Linked DNA regions of Spartinivicinus marinus. The protein of the gene in region 1 interacts with the protein of each later gene in a pairwise test. Links are inferred from orthologs where the notes say so. Each region holds a gene or a part of one and is shown in the gene's direction. Other genes may lie near its edges.

Region 1 (3,271 bases):
TGTCATTGTCCGTGAGGGGTATGATTCCTTAGAGGAAGCTGACGAACTCGAAGATGATCTACTAGATAAAGCTTGGGGATTGGAACCTGAGTCAAGATTAAGTTGCCAGGCTTTGGTTGCTGAGCAAGACTTGGTGGTGGAAATTCCAAAATATACTATTAATCAGGTTTCTGAGCGTCATTAGGCGAGGTGAGGGATATGAGCTTAAAGTGGACTGATGTTCAAGAGATAGCCATTGAGCTGGCTGAGCGTCACGAAGAGGTCGACCCTCGTTATGTTAACTTTGTTGACTTACGCAACTGGGTGGTGGCTTTAGAAGAGTTTAATGATGATCCATCCCATTGTGGTGAAAAAATCCTTGAAGCAATACAAATGGCCTGGATTGAAGAAGCTGATTAACAGACTGTCCCTAGCAGGTGCATTTTCCCTAAACCCGCGTATAATTCGCGGGTTTAATTTATTCAAAATAACTTTTTTAACTTGGAGAAGTGATCAATGGCTGTTGAACGCACTTTATCAATTATCAAACCAGATGCTGTTGCTAAAAATGTAATTGGCCAAATTTATAGTCGTTTTGAACAAGCTGGCTTGAAAATCGTTGCAGCAAAAATGTTGCATCTTTCTCAAGAAAAAGCAGAAGGCTTTTATGCTGAGCACAAAGAGCGCCCTTTCTTTAAAGATTTGGTTGCTTTCATGACGTCTGGCCCTGTAGTTGTTTCTGTTTTAGACGGTGAAAATGCTGTTATTGCTCATCGTGACTTAATGGGTGCGACTAACCCTAAAGAAGCGGCTGCGGGTACTATTCGCGCTGATTTTGCTGAAACAATTGATGAAAATGCGGTGCATGGCTCTGATTCTCCTGAGTCAGCAGCCCGTGAGGTTGCTTATTTCTTTGCTGATGAAGAAGTTTGCCCTCGCACTCGCTAAAAACTAAAGCTATTGTGCAGGCAAAAATAGAGGAGCCTTGTTTTTGCTTGCACTTATAACACTGCTCTAAAAGCAGGGTGAGTTAATGTTGTCTGCGTTGAAAGGTGAAGAAGATGACCAGTGTTGTTGCTAAAACCAATCTGCTAGGTTTAACCAAGCCTAAATTAGAGGCTTTTTTTGAGTCGATTGGTGAGAAAAAATTTCGAGCAACTCAAGTCATGAAGTGGATTCATCATTATGGCGTGGACAACTTTCAGGAGATGACTAACTTAGGGAAGTCACTCCGTGAAAAGTTGGCAGAACTGGCTGAAATTAAAGGGCCAGAAGTTGTTAGCCAGCACTTTTCTGAAGATGGAACGCGTAAGTGGGTTGTTAGGGTTGCTAGTGGTAGTTGTGTCGAAGCTGTTTTTATTCCTGAGCGTGGTCGTGGCACCTTATGTGTTTCTTCGCAAGCAGGCTGTGCCTTGGACTGTAGTTTTTGCTCAACAGGTAAGCAAGGCTTTAACTCAGATTTAACAGCATCAGAAATTATTGGCCAAGTATGGATTGCAGCCAAGTCATTTAACAGTGTGCCTCATAAAGAGGATAGAGCTGTTACCAACGTTGTTATGATGGGAATGGGCGAGCCACTGCTTAATTTTGACAATGTAGTAGATGCCATGAACCTTATGATGGATGACTTGGGTTATGGTATTTCCAAACGACGAGTCACATTAAGTACATCTGGTGTGGTACCTGCGTTGAAAAAACTAGCCGATGTAACAGATGTCTCTTTAGCACTTTCGTTACATGCACCAAATAATGAACTTCGTAATGAGCTGGTGCCTCTAAATAAAAAATACCCCCTTGAAGTACTTCTACCCACTTGTATGGAATATATGTCAAGATTAAGCGACAAGCGGCGTATTACAATTGAGTATACTTTAATTAAAGGTATTAATGATCAGCCTGAGCATGCTAAACAATTGATTAAGCTGCTAAGAGATATTCCTTGTAAAATTAACTTGATACCTTTTAATCCGTTTGCTTTGTCGGATTATCAAAGGCCAAGTAATAACGCCATCAGGGTATTTCAGCAACAGCTTCTAGATGCAGGTTACAATACTACGGTAAGGCGTACCCGGGGCGATGATATTGATGCGGCCTGTGGGCAGCTGGCGGGGCAAGTGAATGACAAAACCCGCCGTAGTGAGCGCTATCGTGATAAGTTGTTGAATGTTAAGCAGTTGGCATCAGAACAAGCTAGACCACTTTAATTATCAGCTAACTACTTTTTTGTTTCTAATGGGGGCTATGGTGACTAATAAAAGAACAACCATTTGGGTAATGTTAGGTTGTATGTTGCTTCTCCTGCAAACGGGTTGTGTTACAACAGCGCCGAATGGCAAAGAAATTGATGAAGATAAAGTTGTAACTGCACAAATTCGCCTAGCTAAAGCTTATATTCGAGAAGGGCAGGCAGGCTTAGCACGTAAACCACTGGAGAAAGCGCTTGATTATGATAGCCGCTCAGGTGAGGCTTATTCCGTGCTGGCTATGGTTAATCAACTGGAAGGTGAGAATGAGCTAGCTGAAAAAAGTTTTCGTAAAGCCATTCGATATAGTGATGAGCCCTCTGATGTACACAACAACTATGGTGCTTTTTTATACGCACAGAGTCGTTATGAAGAAGCATTAAAACAGTTGGATAAGGCAGCCTCTAATGTGCATTACCCTAAACGTAGCTATTCCTATCAAAGTATGGGGCTTGTAGCGCTTAAACTGGGCAAAAAGGAAGAGGCAAAGGAATACTTTGAAAAAGGACTTCGACTAAATAATAGGCTTCATAAGGCTCACCTTGAGCTGGCTGACATACTTTTTCAAGAGCAAAAATATATACCAGCAAAGAGCCATTATGAGCGATTTAAACAACTAGCCCGCCAAAATGCGCGCTCTTTATGGCTTGGGGTGAAAATTGCCAAAGTCTTTGAAAATAATGATGTAGTTGCCAGTTATGGCTTAATGCTGAAAAAGATGTATCCTGGCTCAGAAGAGCTAAAGCAGTACCAGGGTTTATTAACGAATGAAGAGTGAAAATATCAAACCACTGGAGTCATATCAGGATCATATTACTCCAGGGGAAATGCTAGCTCAGCAACGGCAGAATCTTGGTGTTGGGCAAGATGAAGTTGCTGATAATCTGAAAATCAGTGTTGACTTTGTTCAGGCAATAGAGTGCTCTGCATTTGATAAGTTGCCTGGGTTAACCTTCGTTCGAGGGTATTTAAGGCGTTATGCTGATTTTGTTGGCCTGGATCCAAACCAGGTAATTCAGGCATTTGATCGCTTTACCGGCGCTGCTGCA
Region 2 (3,593 bases), 3.3 Mb from region 1 along the record:
GCAAGGGTGCTTTTGATCTATAACGTATCCGTGTAGTAATGTCCGTTTTATGCATTACCTCGTAGCAAAGGCAAGTGTATTCATCATGACGACTCAAGTCATCTAATACATCCTCCCTTAGCTTATTATTGGGGGCGTAGAATAATGGCGTAGTGAATATCTTTAACAGGTACAGGGTGTTAATAAACTACCAATAAGTAATGATTAACTTCCTTGCAGATAATTTATCAACCTGTTAGGTTGACGAAATAGATAAGAATAATTAATGGGTAACCTCTAAAAAAGCACACTTATAGAGGTACCCTTATATATAAGTGGCCAATAAATACTCATTGATAGAGTATTGTAGTTTCGAGTAATACTATGACATACGAAGGCAACGACCCATTTATTTTATTGCCCTCAAAAATATCAGTGCCAGAAATCGCCAGTAAAATATTGGTTAGATCGTCACTTAACCAGTTACTGGCAAGCCATCACACGGCTAAATTAGTGTTAGTCCATGCACCTGCGGGGTATGGAAAAACCACCTTGACTAGCCATTGGCTGGCTGAATCTCCCGCTCCTGTTGCTTGGTACTCGCTTGATATAGCTGATAACGAACCTACCCGTTTTGCAGCCTATCTGTTAGCAAGTTTAAAGCAGGCTATAGACTGTAGTACACATACACTAGCTAGCGCCATGCGCGGACAAATTAATAATTTAGAGCTACTGTTTTCTCAATTATTTAGTGAGTTATCGCAACAACAGATCTCACCATTAACCCTGGTTTTAGATGACTACCACCTAATTAATAATGAGAAAATTCATCAGGGGATCAGCTTTCTAATTAAACATTTACCCAGTCAATGGCAAATAATTATTACTAGTCGCAGCATACCCCCACTGGGTATTAGTAATTTAAAATTAAAAGGTCAATTATTAGAATTAACGGCTGGCCAACTGGCTTTTTCACTGAGTGATACCCAACAATTTTTTGAGCAATATTTGCCCTTTCAGATCACATCAACCCAGGTGAGTGATTTATTACAACATGTGGAAGGCTGGCCACCTGCTCTACAACTAATGACGCTTTCTGCAGATAATGCAAAAGGTTTTTCTGACTTGGCTAATGCGCTCGCTCAGGGCCATGCCGTTATTTTGGACTATTTAGCCGAAGAAGTCTTAGCCCAGGTTTCTTCTGAACTTAAAGACTTTTTACTGCAAACCGCTATCCTTGAGCGCTTTAACCAGCAAATCGCCAGTACCTTGACAGGTTATCCCCACGCACAGGCTTTATTGGAACAAATAGAAAAGCGGGGGCTTTTTTTAATTCCCCAAGATAATTTACGTCAGTGGTACCGTTATCATCCTCTATTTGCCAACTTTCTGTGCCATCAACTGACTAAAGAAAAACCACAGCAAATTAATTCACTCCATTTAAAAGCCTGTGAAGCATGGAGCCAAGCAGGATACCCAGAAGAAGCGCTTAAACATGCCCAACAAGCTAATCATCTTGAGACAGTTGCCAAGCTTTTAGAACAACATGGCTGGTCTTTCTATCAACAGGGCCAGCTTCAACTGCTCCAGCAAGCACTTGCTAAACTGGCCGATAACGTAATCGCTAGCAGTGCTAGGTTAACCATGTTAGCGGCCTGGATTGCGCAGGGACAATATCAATACGCGCAAGTAGCGCTTCTTTTAAAACGGGCAGAAGCAATTCTCCCCCAGCAGTTAGAAGCCAGTCAGTGGCAAATTGTTGAAGGCGAATTTGCCACCGTGCAGGCTCAAGTGGCAATGAACCAAGACCACCCTGAGCAGGCGCATCAGCTTGCCGCTAAAGCATTAGCGCTATTACCAGAGAAGCGCCATAGGGCTAGAATTGCCGCACTATCGGCCCTGGGCGAAGCACAATTCTGCCAAGGCAAACTCACCAAAGCCCAGCAATTAATGGAAACAGTTGAAGAGCTGGCTCAACAACGTCAGGCGAGCCAAATCGTCCTTTGGACTTTATGCCAACAATCAGAAATTAGCGTCGCCCAAGGCTATCTGCAAAAAGCCTATCGTATTCAGGACAAAGCCATTCAATACGCCAATGAACACCAAGTGGCTCACCTGCCAACCATGGAGTTTATCCATCGGGCCCGTGCTCAGGTTTTATGGGAATGGCACAATTTGGCTGCCGCCGAAAAAAGTGCTTTGGAAGGCATTAATAGTTTAACTCAGCAAGATAAAAAGTGGTCTATGCAATGTTATGTGTTGCTTGCTAAAGTCGCATTAGCCCAAGGTGACCGATCGTTGTGTACTGATTATCTAGCCACTGTACAGCAGTTGTTGGAGAAAGAAACTTACCACCGCGACTGGCAAGCAAATGCTGAAGCGACCCTGCTTACTTATTGGCATGCAACAGATCAACAGGATCTTATTTATCAGTGGCAACAACAAACCCATGAAGTGTCATCTGCTACAAACCACTTTGTACAATGTCAGGCCAGGAACATCGCAAGAGCTGATATTTATTTAAAACACTATACAACAGCTATTGATTTACTTAATGATTTACAACAGCAAGCCATTCGTTATCAACTCGTTACTGACCAAAATCGTAACCATATTTGCCTCGCTCATGCTTATTGGCTTCAAGAACAGCGAGAGCAAGCATTAAACCATCTCCATCAAGCCCTTCAGCTAGCCAACACCACAGGCTTTATTGGCAGTTTTTTACGGTTAGGTAAACTGCTGGTTATCATGCTAAAAGCATTAATCAAAGAACAACCACTTGAGCCCCTTTCTCAACAGCGAGCAGAACGGTTAATTGAGTTATCCCGGCAACAGCCTAGTCTCAGTCAACAGAACAAGCTCTCTATTGATGAAGCAGTCATTGACGATATTTTATCGCAACCTAATGTACCGGAATTATTAAAAACCACCCCACTGACTAAACGGGAATGGCAAGTACTTAATCTGATTTATACAGGCTTAGGGAATGAGCAAATAGCTGATAAACTAGCTGTTGCTCACAGTACAATCAAAACCCATATTCGCAGCCTTTATCAGAAATTAAATGTCGCTAACCGGCAGGAAGCCAAAGCGCTGGCTGAGCAGCTACTACAGCCTATTTATACGCTTCGTGAATAATATTTAGGGGGATTCTCAGCGTTTCAATCGTACATTAGGTTAAGGTATGAAGTAGTAGGTTATTTTGCAGCTAAGGCATGGATGCCTTTTTAGCTCTAAAGGCCAAGGATGGCCTTGTAGAGCGGCGGAAAAATATCCTACTGCTTGATACCCTACCTACTTAGGAAGGTGTTGAAAATAAGTCTAGTGTCTGATACGGAATAACAGGATATTCTTATGCCGCTCTTGAAGTGCCATCCCTGGCCCATCAAGAACTAAAGCGACTTCCTTGTCGCAGCTACAGAACACCCTGTCACCCCATATCCGCTAGCTTTTGCGACAGCCTCTTAGGGTGAGCAGGCTTTATTTAAACAGTAGTAGAAACGATAATAAGCCCTGCACTTTCTCATCCCCCTAACTCCCCCCAAAAAAAGATTAGCTAGGAGGATGCCTAAAACAGCCTTTCAGCTCAAAATAGCATTAACTATACCCTTCGC

The links.
Region 2: the proteins of rlmN (region 1) and malT interact in binary tests that used the Escherichia coli proteins (3 or more experiments, as listed by UniProt). The link is inferred for Spartinivicinus marinus from one-to-one orthologs.

What each region holds. Positions count from the first base shown.
Region 1 is NZ_JAPJZK010000001.1:1,049,221-1,052,491, reverse strand. Bases 169-3,111 are described here. They hold rlmN (dual-specificity RNA methyltransferase RlmN), read left to right. Parts: upstream 169-1,040; coding sequence 1,041-2,183; downstream 2,184-3,111. Other genes in these bases: OQE68_RS04945 (RodZ domain-containing protein), read left to right, coding at 2,990-3,111; pilW (type IV pilus biogenesis/stability protein PilW), read left to right, coding at 2,143-3,000; ndk (nucleoside-diphosphate kinase), read left to right, coding at 496-927; iscX (Fe-S cluster assembly protein IscX), read left to right, coding at 199-399; fdx (ISC system 2Fe-2S type ferredoxin), read left to right, coding at 169-184. Outside these bases: more of fdx, read left to right, coding at 1-168; more of OQE68_RS04945, read left to right, coding at 3,112-3,271.
Region 2 is NZ_JAPJZK010000001.1:4,365,272-4,368,864, reverse strand. What follows is about bases 53-3,317. They hold malT (HTH-type transcriptional regulator MalT), read left to right. Parts: upstream 53-363; coding sequence 364-3,117; downstream 3,118-3,317. UniProt on the Escherichia coli protein: Positively regulates the transcription of the maltose regulon whose gene products are responsible for uptake and catabolism of malto-oligosaccharides.